Paraglaciecola sp. L3A3: one gene and its partner. The protein of the gene in region 1 binds, or shares a complex with, the protein of each later gene. Links are inferred from orthologs where the notes say so. Each region holds a gene or a part of one and is shown on either strand. Other genes may lie near its edges.

Evidence for each region.
Region 2: the proteins of uvrB (region 1) and uvrD are in contact, whole or in part, in a crystal structure (PDB 7EGT), measured with the Thermus thermophilus proteins. The link is inferred for Paraglaciecola sp. L3A3 from one-to-one orthologs. Residues at the interface, in WP_096411307.1 of Thermus thermophilus: Glu23, Leu25, Arg26, Asp27, Gly28, Glu29, Arg30, Phe31, Arg55, Glu326, Asp327, Phe328, Glu379, Ser382, Gln383, His398, Gly400, Arg401; in WP_096412145.1 of Thermus thermophilus: His654, Arg656, Phe657, Gln666, Asp668, Glu669, Lys680, Arg681, Leu682, Ser683, Lys685, Tyr686, Ala687.

Annotation. Positions count from the first base shown.
Region 1 is NZ_CP047023.1:1,307,508-1,320,210, reverse strand. What follows is about bases 6,543-9,447. They hold uvrB (excinuclease ABC subunit UvrB), read right to left. Parts: upstream 9,052-9,447; coding sequence 7,033-9,051; downstream 6,543-7,032. Other genes in these bases: GQR87_RS05420 (MATE family efflux transporter), read right to left, coding at 9,056-9,447. In the rest of the region: protein translocase subunit SecD, read right to left, coding at 1-1,205; preprotein translocase subunit YajC, read right to left, coding at 1,293-1,631; tRNA guanosine(34) transglycosylase Tgt, read right to left, coding at 1,674-2,789; gltX (glutamate--tRNA ligase), read right to left, coding at 4,343-5,743; more of GQR87_RS05420, read right to left, coding at 9,448-10,432; electron transport complex subunit RsxA, read left to right, coding at 11,752-12,333; electron transport complex subunit RsxB, read left to right, coding at 12,333-12,703. UniProt on the Escherichia coli protein: The UvrABC repair system catalyzes the recognition and processing of DNA lesions. A damage recognition complex composed of 2 UvrA and 2 UvrB subunits scans DNA for abnormalities.
Region 2 is NZ_CP047023.1:174,570-187,292, reverse strand. What follows is about bases 2,788-5,712. They hold uvrD (DNA helicase II), read right to left. Parts: upstream 5,372-5,712; coding sequence 3,203-5,371; downstream 2,788-3,202. Other genes in these bases: cysE (serine O-acetyltransferase), read left to right, coding at 5,572-5,712; GQR87_RS00770 (diguanylate cyclase), read right to left, coding at 2,788-3,119. Outside these bases: GQR87_RS00780 (diguanylate cyclase), read left to right, coding at 1-694; chrA (chromate efflux transporter), read right to left, coding at 691-1,857; more of GQR87_RS00770, read right to left, coding at 1,881-2,787; more of cysE, read left to right, coding at 5,713-6,351; GQR87_RS00755 (HAD-IA family hydrolase), read right to left, coding at 6,340-7,059; GQR87_RS00750 (DUF484 family protein), read right to left, coding at 7,104-7,769; dapF (diaminopimelate epimerase), read right to left, coding at 7,794-8,624; GQR87_RS00740 (family 43 glycosylhydrolase), read right to left, coding at 8,794-10,068; lysA (diaminopimelate decarboxylase), read right to left, coding at 10,154-11,407; GQR87_RS22280 (lipoprotein), read right to left, coding at 11,408-11,566; GQR87_RS00730 (MJ1255/VC2487 family glycosyltransferase), read right to left, coding at 11,691-12,723. UniProt on the Escherichia coli protein: A helicase with DNA-dependent ATPase activity. Unwinds DNA duplexes with 3'-5' polarity. Translocates on single-stranded DNA with 3'-5' polarity. Initiates unwinding more efficiently from a nicked substrate than double-stranded DNA.

The DNA of each region.
Region 1 (12,703 bases):
CTAAACACACCATTAATTGTCGCTACACTGATAACGTTACGTTTTGCTTCAAATATCAATTTATCATTCGCATCACGTTCGCCCGTAGCTTTATATTCAATGAACACCACGGCCATAGGTTTACCCACCGCACGTTTAGTGAAGTTAAGCATTTTAGCTCCACCTTTTGAGTTCAATGAAATAGATACTTTAGGCATACCATTTTGGTCAACACCACTATTAGCATCAATAATTTCACTACCTTTAACGATAACTCGCTTTTTAAGTAGTTGTGGGCCACGTTTTTCGTAAGGTAACAATTCTGAACCAGGGGGAACTCGACCATTTATTGCATCACGCACATCATGATCAATATCCACTTCACGATATTCTAAAGTGGCGGTTGCATTCAAAATTTCTTTAGCTTTCGCCGTATCTTGAATACCAGGAAGTTGCACAACAATACGGTCTGGACCTTGTTTTTGCACTGTAGGTTCTGCGACACCTAATTGGTTTACACGATTGCGTATAATGGTAATATTTTGTTTTACCGCATAATCTCGTGTTTCTTTCAGTTTTTGCTCAGACATAGAGACTGAAATAATTAGGCCACTTTTTTCATTAAACACTAAATCACGGTTACGATTTTTTAAGAAGAAATCCGCTTTGTCTAAGGTTTCTTGATCACGGAAATAGATATCAACACCATCATCCATTTGTTTAACTGTACGGTAACGTATACCTTCTTCACGTAAAGCAGTTCTAAAGTCACCGACCATATCTTCGTAAGACTTTTCTAACGCTGATTTCATGTCCACTTCCATTAAGAAATGTACACCACCTCGAAGATCTAGACCCAACTTCATTGGCACGCCACCTAGAGCTTCTAGCCACTCAGGAGTATCAGGTGCAAGGTTCATAGCGACAATATAGTTTTCACCAAGAGATTTTTCGATTCTTTCACGGGCAACTAATTGACTATCAGAGTCATTTAAACGAACTAAAATTTGCCCATCTTCAAATTCAACTTTTTTAGTTGAAATATTAGCCGCAGCTAATTCACTTTTAACTTGAGACACTGTTGATTCGTTAACAACAGCATTTTTACTAGCGGAAATCTGCACGGCGTGGTCTTCACCGTATAAATTAGGAGAGGCATACAAAGCACACATGCCGACCACAAAGATCACCAAAAAGTACTTCCATAGCGGAGTTTGGTTTAACACAAAAAATTCCTTCCGTTTATATGACAAAAGGGCTTAAATATCTTAAAGAAAATTCTTTAAAAGTTAAGCCCCTCAAACATCAATGACTTAAATAGCCTTCATAGTACCTTTAGGTAATACAGCTGAAATCGCTGATTTTTGTACCACTATATTAGTGCTGTCATTTAAGCTTAATTCAACAAAATCTTTTTCTTCAGATACCTTAGCAATTTTGCCAACCATGCCGCCTTGGGTTAACACTTCATCACCCTTACTCAACGCAGACACCAAGTTTTTATGCTCTTTTACACGTTTAGCTTGTGGACGATAAAGCATGAAATAGAAGATCAAACCAAACACACCCAACATGATCAACATTTCAAAACCGCCACCTGCAGCGCCACCTGGAGCAGCTTGTGCGTGTGCATCTGATATAAATAAACTCATAATTACCTCTTTAGTTAGTTATTTTTTAATTAGTACCACTTATTATGATAAAGGGGGTACTGGCAACTCTTTTTGACTGTAAAAATCTGCAACAAATTCATCTAGCTGATTAGCCGCGATTGCATCACGTAAACCCTGCATAACTCTTTGGTAATAACGCAAGTTATGAATAGTATTTAACCTAGCACCAAGTATCTCGTTACATTTATCCAAATGATGTAGATATGACCGAGAATAGTTTTTACAAGTGTAACAATCACATTTATCGTCTAAGGGTCCAGTATCTGTCTTATGTACAGCATTACGGATTTTTACCACACCATTAGTCACAAACAAATGACCGTTACGGGCATTTCGAGTTGGCATCACACAATCAAACATATCGATTCCACGGCGCACCGCTTCAACTATATCTTCAGGTTTGCCTACACCCATTAAATATCTAGGCTTATCTGCGGGAATTTGATCTGTAGTGTGATCTAATACCTTGATCATTTCTTCTTTTGGCTCGCCAACAGACAAACCACCTATGGCATATCCGTCAAAACCAATTTCCTCTAGCCCTTGTAGAGAGACATCACGCAAACCTTCGTACATACCACCTTGAATAATACCAAATAAAGCAGCTGGACTATCGCCATGCTCATCTTTACTTCGTTTAGCCCAGCGTAAAGAAAGCTCCATTGAAACACGAGCTTCACTTTCTGTAGCTGGGTAAGGTGTACATTCATCGAAGATCATCACAATATCTGAGCCAAGATCACGCTGTACTTGCATAGACTTTTCAGGCGTTAATAATATTTTTTCACCATTAATAGGTGAACGAAAGGTCACGCCATTTTCAGTGATTTTGCGAAGTTCGCCCAAGCTAAATACTTGAAAGCCACCTGAATCGGTTAAGATTGGTTTGTCCCAATGCATAAAGTCATGTAAATCGCCATGTTGTTTGACGATTTCAGTTCCAGGACGCAACATTAAGTGAAATGTATTACCCAAACAAATATGCGCGCCTGTCTCTTTCAATTCTTCAGGTGTCATACCTTTCACAGTACCGTAAGTACCAACTGGCATAAAGGCGGGGGTTTCTACCACCCCACGCTCAAAAATCAAACGTCCTCGACGAGCTTTACCGTCGGTATTTTCTAACTCAAATTTCATTAATATATCCTAGTGCAAACAGCTAATTTACGTAGAACACGTTTTTAGCAGCACCCTACCTATAAAAGTCGAAGGATTATATACGAAACTAGCACCAATCAATACTAATAAGTGCCCTCAGAAATAGATTTTAAAGGTGTAAAACATGCCTTCAATAAATTACTACTAAAGCAATTAGGTTAAGCTAAACAAGATAAAGGGTGAGTAACGTCAAAACAGAAAGGCTAGTCAACCTGAATACTGGATAAGCCGAACCTCTCGATAACGATTTTTTGTGCCTAGCGGCGCTGGATTGTCTAGCAATAACACGTTATTACGTACGACAATCCGCCTTGCTATACCCAAAAATTTCGTCACCGAGTAAGCATTCATGTGAGGTGAAGTGGGTAAATATTATTAAGTTATTGAATTGTAAAGATAAATTAAGATTGGACGATACTTCTTATCCAGAACTCAGGTTAGTCATTAAATTTAACACTAATTGGTTTTTTATATTTTATTGAGTATCGACTTATGTACCCTGCACAGTCATTTTCTTTCAGGCAATAAAAAAGCCGCTTAATTGCTTAAGCGGCTTCGTTATATGGCGTCCCCAAGGGGATTATAAAATACGTCCTTGTATTTTACCGCTTCGCGGCCGTGCTAAAGCACGTTCAAAAATGTTCCAGACATTTGTACTCGGGCTATCCATGCCCTCGCCACTTCGCGGCCGTGCTAAAGCACGTTCAAAAATGTTCCAGACATTTTTGTCGAACCGACAGGGGTTCTCACCCCCTTGGGTCATCATTTTCTTTCAGGCAATAAAAAAGCCGCTTAATTGCTTAAGCGGCTTCGTTATATGGCGTCCCCAAGGGGATTCGAACCCCTGTTACCGCCGTGAAAGGGCGGTGTCCTAGGCCTCTAGACGATGGGGACAAAAACTTCTTTTATCGAAACGAGTTTCGATAAACTTTGTAAAGAAAAGATGAGTCTGCGAATCGCGTAACCTAACTTTTTATGCTCTACAAAAAGAACTTCTTATCAAACTATATACTCATTGGCCTAGGCGGTAATGAATAATCCTTGTTTTGACACTTAAATCACATCCTGTGATTTAATCAATATGGCGTCCCCAAGGGGATTCGAACCCCTGTTACCGCCGTGAAAGGGCGGTGTCCTAGGCCTCTAGACGATGGGGACAACAATTTTCTTATCAAAGCTCTGCTTTGATAAATTGTTGTTAGGAGAAGTGAGCCTGCGAACTAAGCGGCATTATCTTTTCCGAACAACTAAAAATATTGTCTACGATAAATAAAACACTTAAGGCATTCATTTATCTGTCTTATCATTTTATTTACTGGCCTAGGTGGTAGTAAATAATCCTTGATATTGGTGGAGCCAGGCGGGATCGAACCGCCGACCTCTTGCATGCCATGCAAGCGCTCTCCCAGCTGAGCTATGGCCCCTAATCAATTAAAGCTAAAGCCTTATTTGAATAACTGGGTGTCATTCCGTGACAGCGGGGCGCATTCTAGGCACCTCCCCTTTTCATGTCAACGATTTTTTTAAAAATTTTATCTGTTTGCTATATATTTGAGCGCTTTGGTTATACGTTGTTCAATTTCAGCCTGATTTAGCAGATTTAAGGTCACATCTAAAGAAGGTGAATTACCTGATCCTGTCACCGCAACTCTTAAAGGCATACCCACTTTTCCCATACCTACGCCTAATTCTTCAGCAGTTTGATCAATAGCCTGATGAATTGTTTCTGGATTCCACTCAGAAAGTGCAGATAATTTAGTTTGCACTAGCAATAAAGCTTCTTTTGCCACGGGTCGTAAATGTTTTTTTGCCGCTTTTTCATCAAAGTTCTCATAATCTTGATAAAAATATGCACTGATGGAGGCTAATTCTTTTAAAGTTTTCACTCTATCAGCCTGTGCAGTAATCACGTCTTCCAATGCTGGCCCATTAGATATATCAATACCTTGCTGTGCAAAGTGCCATTTAGCATGCTCAGCCACTTCGCTAGCAGGTAACGTTTTAATATAATGTTGATTTAACCAAATTAACTTATCTGTGTTAAATGCCGAAGCTGACTGGCCGATTGCATCTAAACTAAACAACTCAATCATTTCATCCACAGAAAATATTTCTTGATCGCCGTGAGACCAACCCAAACGTACTAAATAATTCAATAAAGCTTGAGGTAGATATCCATCATCACGAAACTCCATTACGCCGACCGCATTAGTTCGTTTAGATAACTTTTTACCATCGTCACCCAAAATCATAGAAACATGGGCATATTCAGGGATAGGCGCACCTAAAGCCTGTAATATATTAATTTGCCTAGGCGTATTATTAATATGGTCTTCGCCTCTCACCACATGGCTAATTCCCATATCCCAATCATCAACTACCACACAAAAGTTATAAGTCGGGGCACCGTCGGTACGACGAATAATTAAATCATCTAATTCTTGATTAGCGATAACAATTTCACCACGAATGTGATCTTTAATTGTCACACTACCTTCAAGAGGGGTTTTAAAGCGAATAGCGAAAGGTTGTCCTTCAGGATAATCGGTACGATCACGCCATGTACCAGGATAACGAGGTTTTTCACCATTCGCCATTTGCTGTTCACGAATAGCATCTAATTCTGCAGCAGGCATAAAACATTTATAGGCTTTACCTTCTGATAACAGTTGATCAATAAGTTGGTTATATCTATCAAAACGTTTAGTTTGATAATATGGCCCGTCATCCCAATCCAATCCTAACCATTGCATACCTTCTAAAATGGCATCAATCGCAGCTTGGGTAGAACGCTCAATATCTGTATCTTCAATACGTAATACAAATTTTCCGCCTTGGCTTTTTGCATATAACCAAGAATATAGTGCGGTACGCGCACCGCCAACATGTAAATAGCCGGTGGGGCTAGGAGCAAATCGTGTTACAACTGACATTAAAAATCTATCCTAAAAAATAATTGGCGGCATTTTACCAGCCAATAACAAGAATTTATATCTCCATTTTCCGAGAGAGAGCACTATCCTGATTAAAATATATAAAGGGATAACCCACAAAACAGCTTAATTGCTTATCAAACAGCCAAAAGGATTATGATGCATAGTCATAATGAATGACCAATTATAAAACAACTAATTTGAATACTTTTTATGCAGTTAAACAATAATTTTAATTTAGATGTTGACAGTTTGTTGAGCATACCTATAATAGCGCTCCACTTAAGGCCTACGCCTTGAAGTGAAATGAAATCTAGATGCTTAGCTCAGTTGAAAAAAGACAGAGCATCGCCGTTCTTATTAAAGGAATGGCAAGGGTCACTGGTTAATCCCAGTATAAATAACCCCGGACGCTTAGCTCAGTTAGAAAAAGACAGAGCATCGCCGCTCTTATTACAAGAATGGCAAGGGTCACTGGTTAATCCCAGTATAAATAACCCCGGACGCTTAGCTCAGTTAGAAAAAGACAGAGCATCGCCGCTATTATTACAAGAATGGCAAGAGTCACTGGTTAATCCCAGTATAAATAAATTCGGACGCTTAGCTCAGTTGGGAGAGCATCGCCCTTACAAGGCGAGGGTCACTGGTTCAAGCCCAGTAGCGTCCACCACATTACTAATTATTGATTTTCAATCGATAATAAAACTGGTTCATAACCAGTGATCAAATTATGGACGCTTAGCTCAGTTGAAAAAAGACAGAGCATCGCCGCTCTTATTACAAGAATGGCAAGGGTCACTGGTTAATCCCAGTATAAATAACCCGGACGCTTAGCTCAGTTGGGAGAGCATCGCCCTTACAAGGCGAGGGTCACTGGTTCAAGCCCAGTAGCGTCCACCACATTACTAATTATTGATTTTCAATCGATAATAAAACTGGTTCATAACCAGTGATCAAATTATGGACGCTTAGCTCAGTTGAAAAAAGACAGAGCATCGCCGCTCTTATTACAAGAATGGCAAGGATCACTGGTTCAAATCAGTATAAATAAATTCGGACGCTTAGCTCAGTTGGGAGAGCATCGCCCTTACAAGGCGAGGGTCACTGGTTCAAGCCCAGTAGCGTCCACCACTTTCTTCTTCATCTCTTTGAATTATATTTAAAAAAGTACGATGAGCATCGCCACTTTTTACAATCAAAGACCGAGTGAATATGTCTGCTTAAATTGAATAAGCGTTTTGCTCCTAGCTTTGTCTATTCACTTCGATCTATTTACTATCCGCTGTTTGTTAAGCATTTTTTACGATCTGCGCTCTGTATTCTTCTATTTCGTCTCGCAAGCCTGCGGCTTTTTCAAAGTCTAAGTCTTTGGCTGCTTTAAACATCACTTTTTCTAGCTCAGTAATTTTTTGCAATAACTGTGGAGTACTGAGAGTTTGATATTTCTTACCTTTTTCAGCCACTAACCTGAGTTTAACTTTATTTCCTTGGTCTGACTTGCCATCTCCTACATCCATAATATCGGTAATAGGTTTATTCAACTGCATAGGGGTAATACCGTGTTTCAGGTTGTGCGCTTTTTGTTTTTCTCGCCTGCGATCTGTTTCTTCCATCGCTCTTTGCATAGATCCAGTAATTCTGTCTCCATACAAAATAGCTCGACCATTCAAATGTCGTGCAGCCCGTCCCATGGTTTGAATCAGTGATCTGTCTGAACGTAAAAAACCTTCTTTATCTGCATCCAGTATCGCTACTAGTGATACCTCTGGCATGTCTAAACCTTCTCGAAGTAGGTTAATTCCGACCAATACATCAAACTTGCCGATTCTCAGATCACGTATAATTTCTATCCGTTCAACTGTATCTATATCCGAGTGTAAATAACGAACTTTGACTCCATGTTCATCCAAATAATCACTTAAGTCTTCAGACATACGTTTGGTCAATGTGGTGACTAATACCCTTTCATTTTTAGCCACACATTTATGTATCTCAGACAATAAATCATCTACTTGAGTACCTACCGGACGTACTTCAATTTCAGGATCAATTAATCCAGTTGGTCTTACAACCTGCTCTACAATATCTTCTTCAGGCACGGTGGCTAACTCAAATTTTCCGGGCGTAGCCGACACATAAATAGTTTGTGGGCTAATGCGCTCAAATTCTTCAAACTTGAGCGGCCTATTATCTAGGGCCGAAGGTAATCTGAAACCATATTCCACTAAGGTTTCCTTACGGGATCTATCACCTTTATACATAGCGCCTATTTGAGAAACGGTTACATGTGATTCGTCGATAAACAATAAGCCATCGGCAGGAAAATAATCAATCAAGGTAGGTGGTGGATCGCCAGGTGGTCGACCAGACAAATAGCGCGAATAGTTTTCGATCCCAGAGCAATACCCTAACTCTTGCATCATTTCGATATCAAATTGGCAGCGTTGTGATACACGCTGTTCTTCTACTAATTTATTCACAGATTTAAGTTGTTCACGTCTTTCTTTTAATTCAACTTTAATATGTTCAATAGCATCAAGAATTTTTTCTCTGGGTGTGACATAGTGAGTTTTCGGGAAAACAGTGGCTCGGGTCACTGTTTTTTCTATGGCACCAGTGAGTGGATCAAAAATACTAATACGTTCAATTTCTTCATCAAATAACTCAACACGAATACCTTCACGTTCTGAATCGGCAGGGAATACATCAATCACGTCGCCCCTCACCCTAAATGTACCCCGTTCAAAGGCCACATCATTTCGAGTATATTGAATTTCGGCCAAACGACGTAAGATGTCGCGCTGATTCATAATGTCGCCTTGACGAAAATGTACCAACATTTTCATATATGACTCGGGATCACCTAAACCATAGATAGCAGAGACACTAGACACAATAATAACGTCACGACGTTCCATTAAAGATTTAGTCGCAGATAAACGCATTTGTTCTATATGTTCGTTTATCGATGCATCTTTTTCGATAAAAGTATCACTCGAAGGCACATAGGCTTCGGGCTGATAATAATCATAATAAGACACAAAATACTCTACCGCATTATTAGGAAAGAACTCTTTCATCTCACCATACAACTGGGCTGCTAATGTTTTGTTATGAGCCAATATCAGAGTAGGCCTTTGCACCTGCTGGATAACATTAGCCATAGTAAATGTTTTACCAGAGCCTGTAACACCTAATAAGATCTGCCGCGCCAAGCCATCTTCTAGACCTTCGACTAAGGCTTCAATAGCTTTAGGCTGGTCACCTGCAGGAGAATAAGAGGAAGATAATTCAAAGGGTCTATTCATGATATTAGGCTTCCTTAGCTGTTAATTTAATTTTGTTTTTTAAAATATGTTTAAACCACAAGAAAGCAATAAGAGCGACCGATAAATTTGCTACAACTGCAGCGGCAAATATACCTTTTAAATCAAACAATAGACCTCCAAAATAAGAAATTGGTACTACAAATATAAATAATCGCATAATACTTAAGCCAAGTGCCGACATAGGCAGATGCACCGCATTAAATGACGAGTTAGTTAAGATAATAACCCCTTGTAAACCGTAACCTAAAGGCACTATGCTCAAAAATATAACAATAGTCTCAGCGACCACAGGGTCATCTGTAAATATGTCCGCTAAAAACGGCGCTATGAAAGCAATAATAGCAAAAATGATTAACTGCCAAGCTAAAATAAACTTTAAGCATAATGAATAAGCTTGATTGACACGTTCTAGGTTATTGGCACCAAAATTCTGGCTAATAAAAGGTGGCAATGACATAGACAAAGACAACACCACTATTAATGCTATTGATTCTAACCTACCGCCAACCCCCCATGCAGCGACAGCTGTATTGCCATATCCAGCAACTAAGGCAGTCACTACTCCTGTAGCCACAGGTGTAAGCATATTAGCTCCAGCTGCGGGTATACCAATTCTTAAAATGCCACCAGTGCTACGCTTCAGTTGTTGCCAGTTGAGTAATCTTGGTTCGATCAATTTTCGTTTGATAGCCAACAAATATAGAATATAAAACAGTCCGACAGCCCATGCGATAAGTGTGGCAATGGCTGCACCTTGAATTCCTAAGGCTGGAATGGGGCCCCAACCAAAAATTAATAATGGATCAAGTAACACATTTACAAAACCACCAACTGCCATCACATAACTTGGCGTTTTAGTGTCTCCCGAAGCCCTTAGCACACTATTTCCCACCATAGGCATGGCTAAAAAAAGACCTGCCGCATACCAAACCACCATATAATCTTTAATAAGCGGCAATAAACTCTGGTCGGCACCTAATAAGGTAAAAATACTTTCTATACTCAACACACCCACAATAGCCAGGGAAATAGCTAAGACAAAAGTTAACATAAGCGCACCAGTTGCCGTTTCTTTGGCTTTATCATGAGCACCTGAGCCCATAAATTTACCAATAACAGCAGATGTACCTATGCCTAAGCCAATATTCAAACTAATAACAGTAAAAGTAACTGGGAAGGTAAAACTAATAGCAGCTAATTCTTGAGTCCCTATCATGCCAATAAAAAAGGTATCTACCAAACCAAATGTCATCAACATGATCATGCCAACTATCATAGGCATAGTCATTTTGTATAATGTTTTACCAATATCATTATTCAGTAAATCAGGGGCTCTTGTTTGACTAGCTTGAGAACTCAATATTTATTCCACTTTGGTTAGCTAAATAGATGAATTAACCAACAGAAAATTTCATCTTAAATTAATAATCTTTATAAAAGACATGATACGCGAATTTTATTACAGCTTTAGCAATATTTGACAATTCAAATGTTACATAAATGTAAAATAAGTATGTATTTTAACCAGTCTTTTTTTAGAGACACTTGAGTGTCTATTTATTGACGTTTTTATCCACTAGATCTTAATAATTCATATTTTGTCAACTCTGTTACAGAAAAAAGTCAGCTAATATTTTTAATAAAAACTATTGATCTTTTAAAAAAATAAATTTTCTCTTAAAAAACAACACACAACTAAAATTATAGTTATTTACTTCTAAACCCTAATAACGTAATAAATTTCAATAAAAACCATAACCTATTGTTTTAAATAGCCTTTAACTATAAAATAGTTATTTCATACTACAGCTATTGACATTAATAGATAAATCTATAGCAACAAGTTATAAATTTAATACACAACCTTATCCACAGGTTTAGTGGATAACTGAGTTAGCACTATAATTGGCGCTGTTTTAACAACTAAAGGTCGATAGTAGACATTAGTGACCACTAACCTTCAGTATGGCCTATTAAGGTTACACTTTTATTAAACACTGTTTTTATACCCAGTATTCAATCATTTATTAATAACTATTAACTATAAGAGCCGTAAAAAAGAATCTTTAAAATAAACTAAAGATTTTTAATCAAAAACAGCCAATTTATTTTCTAAAAACATGAAAAAAAAGCTTGTTTATTTTAGGAACTAGTACTTTTGTTTAGTTTAAATACAATTATTAAAAAATATTAAAAAATACTTACTTTGAGTGTTGACAGCAGGCACCTTGCTCATTAATATTCCGCACCGTTGAAAAGCAGCTTGATTTACCAAATCAAGTTTGTTTATTAACGAAACTATAGTTCCCCCTTAGCTCAGCTGGTTAGAGCGACGGACTGTTAATCCGCAGGTCCCCCGTTCGAGTCGGGGAGGGGGAGCCAACTATAGTTGATTTAAATAATTAGCATTAATTATTTAAACGAAAATTTGAATTCCCCCTTAGCTCAGCTGGTTAGAGCGACGGACTGTTAATCCGCAGGTCCCCCGTTCGAGTCGGGGAGGGGGAGCCAAATTTTGGCTCATATCTTCTAAATGTTATCCCAAATTCCATCTTTCATTATGTTTTTCATAATTAATCTCTCTTATTACAATAAACTTTTTAATATCAAGTTGTTAATGACGGCTGAAACTAAGATAATGGCCAGGATTTCTCTACCTTTGGCAGATACCCACTTAAGATGACCGACTTTTTATTACTTTTAATTGGCACAGTGCTGGTAAACAATTTTGTTTTAGCCCAGTTTCTAGGCTTATGTCCTTTTATGGGCGTGTCAGGCAAACTCGAAACTGCCATCGGCATGTCAATGGCCACAACATTTGTTTTAACACTAGCCTCTCTTTCAAGTTACTTAGTTGAACACTATATTTTGTTGCCTCTAGATATAGGCTATTTACGCACCCTAAGTTTTATTTTAGTGATAGCTGTCGTGGTCCAGTTCACTGAAATGGTGGTACATAAAACTAGTCCGACTTTATATCGTTTATTAGGCATATTTTTACCGCTTATTACTACCAACTGTGCAGTATTAGGGGTTGCCCTATTAAATATTAACAAAGATCATAACTTTGTTGAGTCAATCATTTATGGCTTTGGTGCAGCTGCGGGCTTTTCTTTAGTATTAATATTGTTTGCTGCTATGCGTGAGCGTTTAGCTGTGGCAGATGTGCCTAAACCCTTCAAAGGAGCTTCTATAGGCATGATCACTGCAGGGTTAATGTCTTTGGCCTTTATGGGCTTTACTGGTTTGGTGAAGTTCTAATGTCATTAACTTTCATGATCCTCACTGCATTAATCACCATTGGTATTATGGCCCTGATATTTGGCTCAATCTTAGGTTTTGCTGCGGTAAAATTTAAAGTAGAAGGCGATCCTTTAGTTGAACAAATTGATGCCATTTTACCACAAACACAATGCGGCCAATGCGGTTATCCAGGCTGCAGACCTTATGCAGAAGCCATAGCCAATGGTGATGACATTAATAAATGTCCTCCAGGCGGCGAAGCCACCATCAAAAAACTAGCAGATTTAATGGGTGTAGAGGCCACCGCATTAGATTCAGCCCATGGTCAAGAAGATGTAAAAAAAGTGGCTTACATCCGCGAAGATGAATGTATTGGCTGCACCAAGTG
Region 2 (12,723 bases), 1.1 Mb from region 1 along the record:
GTTAACTTCCCATATCCCTATTATGTTCTTAGCAGAACAACCTACCCGTGACCAAGAAGATGAATGTTTGGCAATGGGCGCTATTGACTATATCGATAAAAATGTTCGACCCAGTATATTAGTTTCACGAGTCAAAAATTTAATGGCAATGGTGGCGCAACAGAAAAAACTAGCGCAAGTATCTTGTACCGACGGTTTAACCGGTTTGGCCAATCGAATGCAACTTGATACGACACTTAACCAGGAATGGTATGCAGCCGTGCGTGGCGGTCACCCGTTTTCAGCTCTGTTAATTGACATTGATAATTTCAAGCTATTCAACGACGCATTTGGTCACTTAGAAGGCGATAAATGCTTAAAAAAGGTTGCCTTACTAATTGCAGCAAGCAAAAGGCGAGAAAGGGATTTTTCAGCTAGATATGGCGGAGAAGAGTTTGTTCTATTATTACCTTTTACCGATTTAGCTGGCGCGAAAACAGTCGCAGAAGATTTACTCGACAAAGTACGTAAACAGAATATACCTTCGGCTACTGGAGCTTCTCACGAGATAGTCACTATTAGCATTGGTGCCGCTACTTTTTCGCCGACAGAAAAAACTTGCACTTTATCAAATGCAACCGAATTACTCGATAAGGCCGACACCAACTTATTTAAAGCTAAACAAGCCGGTCGAAACCGTTGTGTCTGGGATTAAACATTCACACTTATTAAGCCTAGAGTGATGAAAATAACAATCAATATACATATGTGTGGTTTAAATATTTTTAGTATCAAAAATCCTGCAATCACCCATACGAGATCAAACAAATCAGTTATCGCACTAGTCAATATCGGATTATAAAATGCGGCAATGAGTAGTCCCACAACGGCAGCATTGATTCCCCTTGTTGCAGCCAAAAAATAACAATTAGCAAGCAATGTTTGCCAAACATTTCTTAACGCTAATACCAGTAAAAATCCCGGTAAAAAGATAGCTAAAGTGGCTAATAAAGCGCCAGTCAATGGAACTGCTGGATTCATTATACCGCCAATATATGTGGCAATCGTAAACATCGGGCCAGGAACACCTTGCGCGGCTGCATAGCCAAAAACAAATGCATCCTGACTAATGCTATCTCCTAGTGATGCCTGTAATAAAGGTAAAACTACATGTCCGCCTCCAAATACCAAACTGCCACTCTGAATAAAGGGCGCTAACATATTGGCATAACTTGCAGACCAACTAACCAAGCTCAGTGCAAATAAAACCAAAAACACTAACAATGGCCAGTAACTAAATTTATTTGAGTCAAACTTGAAGGGCACACTTTTTTCTGTTGTACGGCTCGTTAACACACCTATTGCCGCACTGCTTAATATCACAAATATTTGCCACAAAGGAGAGCTCACCAGCATTAACAAAGCGGCACTTGAAAGAGCAATACTTATGGCAACTTTAGTTTTACAAAAACTCTTAAACATACTAATCACTGCATCAAGTACGACTACTACAGCTAATAGTTTAAGGCCATATATTAAACCCACTAACCAAGGCTTAGACTGGCTAAAATCTGTAATTGAAGCCAAAGAATACATCAAGATAAACGACGGCAAAGTAAAACCAATAAAGGCAGCAACTCCCCCCCATAAACCTGCTTTATGTAAACCAATAGCAAAACCAATTTGGCTGGAACCTGGACCGGGTAAAATTTGGCTCAGACTAATGAGATTCGCGTACTCGTCATTTTTAAGCCATTGCAATTTATCGACAAAAGTCGATTTGAAATAGCCAATATGTGCAGCTGGCCCGCCAAAACTGACGCAGCCCAAAAGTAGGAAATGTAAAAATATGATTAACAGCTGTTTAATGAGTGCCATGTTCAACAAATCTGGTATTCCTACTAATTACTAATTACTTTATTTCTGCCACCATTTTTAGCGGTATATAAATTTTCATCAGCCATGCGTATCATTCCATTAATACCGCCTTTAGTTTGACTAGTTAAACCGACACTTACAGTACAATATATGTGTTGCTTTTCAAAAATCAGAGTTGTATTTTGCAAAGCGACACGAAATACATTCATGATTTCGAATACTTTTTCTGCATTAGTATTTGTAAAATAGACACAAAATTCTTCACCACCAAAACGAGCAGCAATATAGTCAGCAAAAAAATCAGCTACCAATTTAGCTATTTCTTTTAAAGCATAATCTCCGCAATCATGGCCATAAGTGTCATTTATATTCTTGAAATGGTCGATGTCAATAATGGCTAAACTCTGTTGTTTCGGTTTGTTTTTTTGTATGGCTTCAACACAAGAAAAAAAATGTCGTCGGTTAGGTAAACCAGTCAAATAATCGGAATTTGCCACACGTTTTATGGTGGCTATATTCTCTAACCTCTCAACATTTTGCATGATCCGGCAGAGAAATTCTTCATGGCAATAAGGCTTATATAAATAATCATTAGCGCCACTTTTAATAAACCGAGCTGATAGTCCATTATTGCTATCAGTTGCGATACCTATAATCCCCAAGTCTTCTTCACTATATGTTCTACGTAACTTAGAAATCATTTGTAAACCAGACATGCCTGGAATGTTTTCATCAATAATTGCCAGTTTAATAGTAGATTGATTAGTTAACACTTGTATAGCTTGGCTGGCATTTTGTGCTTCATAAGTAATAAAATTATGCCTTCTTAATAATGAAACCATTGCACTTCTATCCACTCGTGAATCATCTACTACCAATACGCCTACTTTTTTATTTTTATCTAATCTTGCCAATAATCTTGTGAGATATTCATAAACTTGAGCATTTTCTTTGGGAATATAATCAACTATATTTTTTTGCAGAATATCAATTCTGATTTCATCATCTAAGGTATCAGTTACCACTATTGTGGGTAAGAAAGATTGAATGGCAAAATCAACTGCCTGTCCCTTAGTTGCATCTGGCAAATTAAAGTTAACGACTGCACACAAATACTCTTCAGGTGCAGAAGCTGAAAACACATGTTTTGCTTCGATTAAACTAGCGGTAGATACAGGACGCAAACCCGCCTTAGAAATCAAGTTTCGCAGTACTTTCATGCTACTTGAGTCATATTCAATAATCAGTACTTTACGTTGCATAAATATAGAATCACTAAAAACCGGTTAACTTAGGTGTGGTTATTACACAATAGATATAACAAAAAACAACACATTTAATCCAACTATACTTTAGTTAACTTAGCAAACGACATCACCAACCATTTAGTACCGAATTCATCAAAGTTAATTTGCACTCTGGCATGCTCACCCGACCCTTCATAATTTAGCACTGTACCTTCAGCAAATTTAGGATGGCATACCCTTTCACCTAACTGAAATCCTGTCGATTCAAATGCAGTATGCCCAGTAGTTGCCGTAAAACGGTTTTGTACCGGTCGGCTAATAGTGGTGCGCAAGCGGACTTCTTCAATACACTCAGCGGGGATCTCTTTAATAAACCGTGAAGGAGTATGATATTTGTCTTGCCCATAAACGCGTCTGTTCTCAGCATAAGTGATATACAACTTTTGCATTGCACGTGTCATACCGACGTAACAAAGACGTCTTTCTTCTTCGATTTTGCCAGGCTCATCATTGCTCATCTGACTAGGGAACATGCCTTCTTCTACCCCAACCAGAAACACCAATGGAAACTCTAAACCTTTAGATGAATGAATTGTCATCATTTGCACCGCATCCTGATGACTATCAGCCTGTGTTTCACCTGATTCTAAAGAGGCATGAGCTAAAAAAGCAGATAAGGGAGTCATATTATCAGCCTCTTCAGGCACGACAAATTGTTTACAAGCCGTCACTAATTCTTCCAAGTTTTCAATTCTAGCTTGGGCTTTTTCACCTTTTTCTGCTTTATACATAGCAAATAGGCCAGAATGTTTGATCACATGATCAGCTTGTTCCTCAAGAGGTAACTGCGCAATATCTTGGCCTAACTGACTAATAAGTTGAATGAAAGCACTTAATGCATTAGATGCGCGGCCGGTTAGACGTTTTTCCTGTAACATCCGCTGACTTGCATCCCACATAGACAATTCTTGTTCTTTGGCTAGTTCGCGGATCTGCGATAAGGTCTTGTCCCCCATGCCACGAGTAGGGGTATTCACTATTCTCTCAAATGCCGCATCATCAATAGATTGATTAATTAAGCGCAAATACCCAAGGGCATCACGAATTTCCTGGCGTTCAAAAAAGCGTAATCCGCCATATATTCTGTAAGCGATTGATTCTTGAAGTAAGGCTTCTTCGAGTACCCGTGATTGAGCATTATTACGATATAAAATGGCGCAATCAACCAAGGCATTACCAGTATCACGCCACTCTTTTATTCGAGAGATGTTAAATCTAGCTTCATCAAGTTCATTAAAACCTGCATACAAAGAAATCGTTTCTCCATTGCCATCTTCAGTCCATAACTCTTTACCTAGACGCCCCTGATTATTATCAATAACAGCATTAGCGGCTTGTAATATATTGCCCGTAGAACGATAATTCTGTTCTAATCTAACGGTTTTAGCAGTAGGGAAATCTCGCAAAAAATGCTGTATATTTTCTACATTGGCACCTCGCCAACCATAGATAGACTGATCGTCATCCCCCACAATAATCATATTATTGCTTGGCGCAGCAAGTAACCTTAACCAAGCATATTGAATATTGTTAGTATCTTGAAATTCGTCAACTAATATCGCTCTAAAACGTTTTTGGTAATGGGCTAATATGTTAGGGTTGTTCAGCCATAATTCATGAGCTCGTAACAATAACTCAGCAAAATCAACTAACCCAGAACGGTCACAGGTTTGTTGATATACCTGATAAATCTCGCGCATTTTTTGTTGATTAGCATCTCCGTAGGTCTCAATATGCTCAGGGCGTAAGCCTTCATCTTTGTTACCATTGATATACCATTGTACTTGTTTAGGCGGCCAATGTTTCTCATCAAGATTAAGACTTTTAATCACTCGTCTAACCATTCGATATTGGTCATCAGAATCTAAAATAGTGAAGTTTTCAGGTAAGTTAACGTCTGCATAATGGGTGCGTAATAACCTATGGGCAATACCATGAAAGGTACCAATCCACATGCTATATAAAGGACTTCCTTGTAGTTGCTCTATTCGCCCGCGCATTTCTTTGGCTGCTTTATTGGTAAAGGTCACAGCTAAAATGCCATAAGGAGCAATACCTTCCACTTCCATTAACCAAGAAATTCTATGCACTAAGACTCGTGTTTTGCCACTACCGGCACCAGCTAAGATCAGCATGTCAGTGGCAGAAGCAGCAACTGCATCACGTTGTTTATCGTTTAGTTCATCAAGAAGTCTAGATACGTCCATGGGCAAATTTTGAAAAGGATATTTGCCTTTACTATAACAAAGCACTGTATTTAAATACACTAATGAAAGCAATACTCAGCAGAATGCCCTGCTAATTTGTGCCTATATTGCAAAGAAAAGCATTTATACCTTTTATTTTTCTACTTCATCCCCAAAAATAAGGTTAGTAGAAATACCTTTGAAAATGATGAGACAAAGTGATGAGCATTGAATTTTGGCAACAACTAAAACTAGAAGCAAAAAACTTAAGTGAAAGTGAACCTTTGTTATCTAGTTATGTACACACATGTATTCTTGCTCACCATAACTTTGAAACCTCTTTAGGTTTTATCCTATCGAATAAACTAGCAGATAAAGTCATGGGCTCATTAACCATCAAAGAAATGTTTGAGCAATGTTATCTGCTACACCCAGAAATAGCTGAAGCAGCTATGTTCGATATTCAAGCTGTGTTTAATCGAGACCCTGCGGTGAACACTCATTTAACAGTACTGCTCAATTTTAAAGGCTTCCAAGCAATCCAAGTGCACAGACTAGCTAATCAACTGTGGAAAATGGGTCGAAAAGAGCTAGCTCTCTTTATTCAAAGTCGTAATTCAGAAGTTTTTGCTATCGACATCCACCCTGCAGCTCATATAGGCCAAGGAGTGATGTTCGACCATGCGACAGGGATTGTAGTAGGCGAAACTGCGGTAATTGAAGACAATGTGTCTATCATGCAATCCGTCACCTTAGGTGGTACAGGTAATGAAGCAGGCGACCGACATCCTAAAATTCGTCAAGGGGTAATGATTGGGGCAGGAGCCAAAATATTGGGTAATATTACTATAGGTGAAGGAGCCAAAATTGGCGCCGGTAGTGTTGTTTTAAACGACGTACCTGCACATGTTACCGTCGCTGGTATCCCGGCCAAAATTGTAGGTAAACCTAGATGCCAGAACCCTTGCGAAACCATGCAACAAAATATTCTAGAAGACTAACTCTAATAATTGATTGAGTGACTGTAACTGCACATGAGGTAAAGTAAGTGTCTGCTCACTATTAAGCGACATTTCTCTATCTTCTGCGTACCAAGCGGCTTGATAGCCTGCTCGAATTGCTCCAAATACGTCTTTCTCTAAATTATCTCCCACATGCAAAATATTTTTAGCCGGTATTGCTAACATATCTTGAGCCGCATCAAACATAGCTATGTTTGGTTTCATAGGTACTGTCACACTAGATTTAAAACAGGCTGATAAATAATCGGCAATGCCAATTTTTTCAACGTCTACATTACCGTTGGTAATAGCCACCAGAGGTATTTTCTCGGCTAATGTTTTTAAAATCCAATGAATATTAGCATCGACAGAAAAATTACTGCGCTGATCATAAAAGTGTTGAAAACACCGCCTGGCTGCATCAACAGCTTGCTCTTCGTTATAACCAAGTTGCTGAAACCCAAGCTGTAAAGAGCGAAATCTAAGCTGGCCAATATCATTATGTAATATGGGATGATCTATTAGTAACTCTTTTTCTATTTTACGCCAGTACTGTGTATCTAAAGACTTAGTGATAGAGAACTCCTTATGCTGAAACGCTCGCAACGATGCCGTAGCATTTTTAATTACGCTGCCGTTTTCATATAAAGTATCATCTAAATCAAAAGTAATGGCTTGAATGGGATTGAGTTTTTTATAGAAAATCATAAATATATTAAACGCAAATTTCTAAACTGATTATTACCCAACAATTAGTAGCTAAGAATTTTAGGTAGTAAAATACTCAAAAATTGTTGTAATTGTGAAATCAACAAAGTATCCATATCAGGATTAAAGTGACTAGGATCTTTACTGCCAATCGCCAAAATACCCAGCTCCCCTTGGTCACCTAACAGCAACAAAGCCACTGAATTAGCATCTTGATCTGCAAATAATAATTTTCTTTCGTGGTCACTTAATCGTCCAAAGAAGTGTTTGTCTCTTTTAAAACGTTTTTCAATGAACAAACGACGTTGAATTTCTGGTAGCGCATGGGCACCTTTGAAAGGCATTAAACTGACAGATGCTAACTGTAAATTTTCTTGAATCACTTCTTCTAAAACAAAGGTTAAATCATCCATTGAAGTACACTTCAATATTCTGATATTTAAGTCAGCATATATCCGATAAATTTCTTCATTTTTTTTAGCAATTGTGATTAATTGACTAAGCTTATGATTAAGGCTGCGAACCTTCTTACGCAATTGCTCACTTTGTAATTCGACTAAAGACACACTACCTTTTTGAATATGAGGTATAGCAATTTTTTCCACAAGATTAGGGTGTTGAGCAAAAAAATCAGGATTATCTAACAGGTAGTTTACTACCTGTTCAGCACTTAATTGTTCATCTGTTTCTAATGCAGTATTTATTTCCATATTATTTAAAAATCCCCCCTACTCTTATAAATTTATGTAGCCGTCAAAAATATGCTCGGCTGCTCCGGTCATTTTTAATACATTGTCTTTCCCTTGCCAACGTATTTTTAAACTTCCACCAGGTAAATCAACCTTCACATCTTTACTTAATCTATTTTGTAACTGCCCAACAGCCACTGCGGCACATGCACCACTGCCACAAGCGAGTGTTTCACCGGCCCCTCTTTCATATACACGTAACTTAATATGACTAGGGTTAATTATTTGCATAAAACCAACATTAACCCCTTCAGTAAATCGCTCATGCTTTTCTAACAGAGGCCCCATTGTTTCCACATCTGCTAAATTTATGTCATCTACTAACAATACACAGTGAGGGTTGCCCATGGATACAGCACCACAAAAAAAGGTTTGATCATCCGCTCGGATAATATAAGTTTTTTCTTGTTTATTGGCCTTTAGTGGAATTAGGTGTGGTGCAAATTGTGGCACCCCCATATTCACTGTGACTTGTCCGTCTTTTTCCAAATATAAAACCATACGGCCAGCCTTTGTACTGACTACGATTTTATTACGGTTAGTTAACCCTTTCATTTTCACAAATCGAGCAAAACACCTAGCACCGTTACCACATTGGGAAACTTCCGTTCCATCAGCATTAAAGATTCGATAATGAAAATCTTGATCAGGATCATACGGTGGTTCAACCAACAAAAGTTGATCGAAGCCGATACCAAAATTTCGATCGGATAATTGACGGATTTTTTCCGGAGAAAAAAACACATTTTGGGTTACATTATCAATAACCACAAAGTCATTACCCAAGCCCTGCATCTTTGAGAACTGGATTTGCATTGTCACTACTTAACTAAAATTATTGTCTAGCCAATTAAAAATGAACTAACTAGAGATTCTAAAAGCAGTTATATCATTTCAAGCAATCACTGACTATGTCTTTAACAATCCATAGCTTAAATAATCTGATTAAAAACAATGAATAATTAGCATAATCAGGGTCGTTTATTTATTCACTTCTCAATTTTTCTGTTTGTTGCTGAATTCGTTTTTTTTGTTGAGCCGATAATCCATAACGATAATGTTCCTCTGGAGTAAACTTTAGACTATGTCGTTTCATCTGACGGTCATCAACATCCAAACTTAAATCCACATCAAATCGCGTTAAAACAGAATGGTTATTTTGCCAACCATTTGCAGCTGTAAAGTGAGAGATCCCCCAAGTAATACCACGGCCATCTTTAGTATCGGTAAATGCATCAGGGATAAAAGGTCCCGCGGCATTGGGCATTAATTCAACAATTGAAGCGATTTTAAAATTAACCCAATCTTCTGCATATTGAATAGTATTTCTTTCATTTCCATCTCGAATTGCAAAGGCCGCCACTCCCTTTTTAAATGGAAATAAAGTGGTTTCATGGCCCGCGGCCATAATGGGATTAAGCGGGTGTTTTTTAAATGGCCCTAATGGATTTTCTGCTATTGCCAGTCCATGCATACGCACTAAACCGCGCTTAGCATCTTGTTTAGAAAAGTCCGACTTGTAATACAGGTAAATCTTGCCATCGTGTACTAAAGGATAAGGATCATGAATCGAAAACTGATCCCAGTCACCTTTAGCACCATTAGGGATCACGATTTGATTGAGTGCAGTCCAAGGGCCATCAGGTGAATCCGCATAAGAAACCGCCACAGGGCAATCATCCCCCCGCTTGCCACTAGCCTCCATAAACCCCTGATAATAAAGGTAATACTTACCTTTCCATTTTAAAATATCGGTGGTTGAAACTGAGCGCCAACCGACATTAGGTTTTGGTGGTCGAGGCACAGCAACCCCTTGCTCTTGCCACGTAAAACCATCTTCTGAGGTGGCATACCATATTTCAGATAAATCCCAATCAGCGGAAGGTATAGTGTCACTGCTTTTTTCAGCACCTTTTGGCGCAGTAGGTGTATTACGATAGGTATACCAGACGTAGTATTTACCATTTTCAAAAATAACTTTAGAAGGATCACGACGAGAAATCGTACCGTCACCACCATGGTAATCAAACCCATTTAATTCTGTATATTTAAATTGAGTATACAACTCATTGTTTTCCTGTCGATTAGCTAAGTAATTATCGTAATTCCGAGCAACAGAAGCACTTAAAGGCATATCAGGCTTTTCATCTGGCATGTAAAAAGGAAAAGCTTGTTCAGAAGGTTGAGGAGGCTGCGGACTATTGGCGCTAACAAAAAAAGGTAATGTAAGGCTAGCGGTTAGGTAGCTAATTTTTTTCACTTGCAATTTCTCTGGTAAAAAACATGTTGCAAGTGTAAATAAAAAGCCGCTATAAGAATAGCGGCTTTACACTTTTAGTTAACAATTAATTATCGGGTATAGCTTCATTTTCGAATAATTGTTCAATAGTTTCTCGCTTACGTACTAAATGAGCCACATCTTTATCTACCAATATTTCTGCAGGTCGACAACGGCTATTGTAATTAGAAGCCATTACAAAACCGTATGCACCAGCACTACGTACAGCTAAATAATCTTCAGGTGCAATGGCTAACTCTCTACCTTTACCTAAAAAATCGCCCGTTTCACAGATAGGACCAACTACATCATAGACAGCCTTTTCTCTTACCAACGCTGCATTTAAAGGAATAATATTTTGCCACGCAGAGTAAAGCGCAGGTCGAATAAGGTCATTCATAGCCGCATCAACAATAGCAAAGTTTTTCTCTGCACCCTGCTTCAAAAATTCAACTTTAGTCAGTAAAACCCCAGCATTTGCCATAATAGCTCGGCCCGGTTCAAAAATAAGCATTAAATCTTCTCGTCCCACTAAACGCTGAGCAATGGCTTGCGTATATTGATCTGGGTGAGGAGGCTTTTCATCATTATAAGTAACACCTAAGCCACCACCTACGTCGAGATGTTTAATATGAATGCCATGGCTGGCTAATTCATCAATCAAGGCAAGTAAAATATCTAAAGCATCAACAAAAGGAGTAATGTCAGTTAATTGAGAACCAATATGGCAATCAATTCCAACTACATTTAGGTTCGACAAACTATTCGCATATTGGTAAATTTCAACCGCTTGTTCGCGCTCTACACCAAACTTATTATCTTTCAAACCTGTAGAAATATAAGGATGTGTTTTAGCATCGACATCAGGGTTAACTCGAATAGAAATAGGCGCTTTTTTATCTAATCTCTTAGCTACCTCATTAATCCGAGCTAACTCGCTGCGAGATTCAACATTAAAACATTTAATACCTTTCTCAAGTCCTAAGGCAATTTCTTCAGGTGTTTTACCTACCCCAGAAAAAACTACTTTGCTGGCATCTCCACCAGCTTTTAAAACGCGAAGTAATTCACCACCAGATACAATATCAAAGCCTGAGCCTAATTTAGCCATCACATTTAACACGGCCAAATTTGAATTTGCTTTAACTGCATAACAAATAAGATGCGGCTGTTTACCTGCCGCATTATTAAATGCGTGCCAATGTCGCTCTATTGTAGCTTTAGAATAAACGTAACAAGGTGTGCCGAATTGTTTAGCGATATCAAGAAGGGCGACTTCTTCAGCCAAAAGCTGTTCGTTTTTATAAGCAAAATAATCCATCTAGTTTTTCCCCTCTGATGATTCTTTTATGTGCTGAGTAGGACTGTTCGTCTCAGGCTCTTCCGGTAAATACAAGCTTCGCTTCTGACCACATGAGGATAGGACAAGAAGACTAAATATAGCCCCCGTAAGCACTGTAAATTTATAAGAATGGCGCATAACAACAATAACCTAATTTAATATGGGCTAATGATGTCATTACATTGAACAAATGCAAAGTACTGGAAAGAGCTGAATGCTATATTTTATGCCATATGAAATAACAAAGCATATAATCCTGCAGTTAAAGCGATATTTGTCTTAAAGAAGATTGCACCGATGGTGGAAAAATGACCTGTCCCCATAAAGACTGACATAATTCTTGAGTATCTGACCATTGCCTTTTTAACAGCCAATCAATCAAAATATTAGGATCTGATTTAAACTGCACATTCACACTAGGTTCAAATTGTAACCATTGCTCAATGACTTCTAAATCTAAGGTTTGCATTAACTGGCACAAACCTAAATCCGCTAAAGTAAAAGCATTTGAGGTTTGCTCAAATTGACCTGCCAAAGGTTTTAGCAACATGTTTTTATTATAATGTAAACACTCACTAGCCATCTCGAATCCAGCATTAGCAATCACCCCGCGGCACTTAGCTAGCGCCGATTTAAAAGAGATCTTAGCCGGGGAGTGCCAAACCACATTATCATCAATGTGTGCGTGTTTAATCGCCGGATGAAAACAAACAAAATCATGTTCTGCAAAGGTCGCCAATACCTTTTGTATGTCTGCCACTTCTTCAAAAGGCAAATACACTAATATACTTTTACCTTTGATATTTTCTAAATGCTCGTCGTCTATAAAAGGCGGTAAAATTGGAAAACCAAAGTGATACCAATGAATACCTAGCTGTAAATCAGTTGGCGCAAAATAGCGCATCACTAATTTATCAATCACCCCAGCTCCTTTCATTGGTATCGGATGAGCAAAAGCAGCTTGATGGCTTAGCGAAATAGAGGGTATTTTTTGCTTTTTTGCTGCCCATGCTGTGATAGGTTCAAAATCATTCAATACTAAATCGTATTCACCGAGATCTAATGATTTCACATCTTTAAAAAATTGCGATAACTGCAAATTCTGATAAGAATCCCAATAATTAAGCTTACCTTTTTTAGTGGCAAAGCTTAATCCATGATAGGTTTTAAAATCCTCGAATACTTGCATATCAAAATAATTTTCTCTGTTTCTACCAGAAAAAATATAATCAACTGTAACGTTTGAACGTTTTGCCAAAGCCTTGGCCATAATTCTGGCTCGGGTAATATGCCCA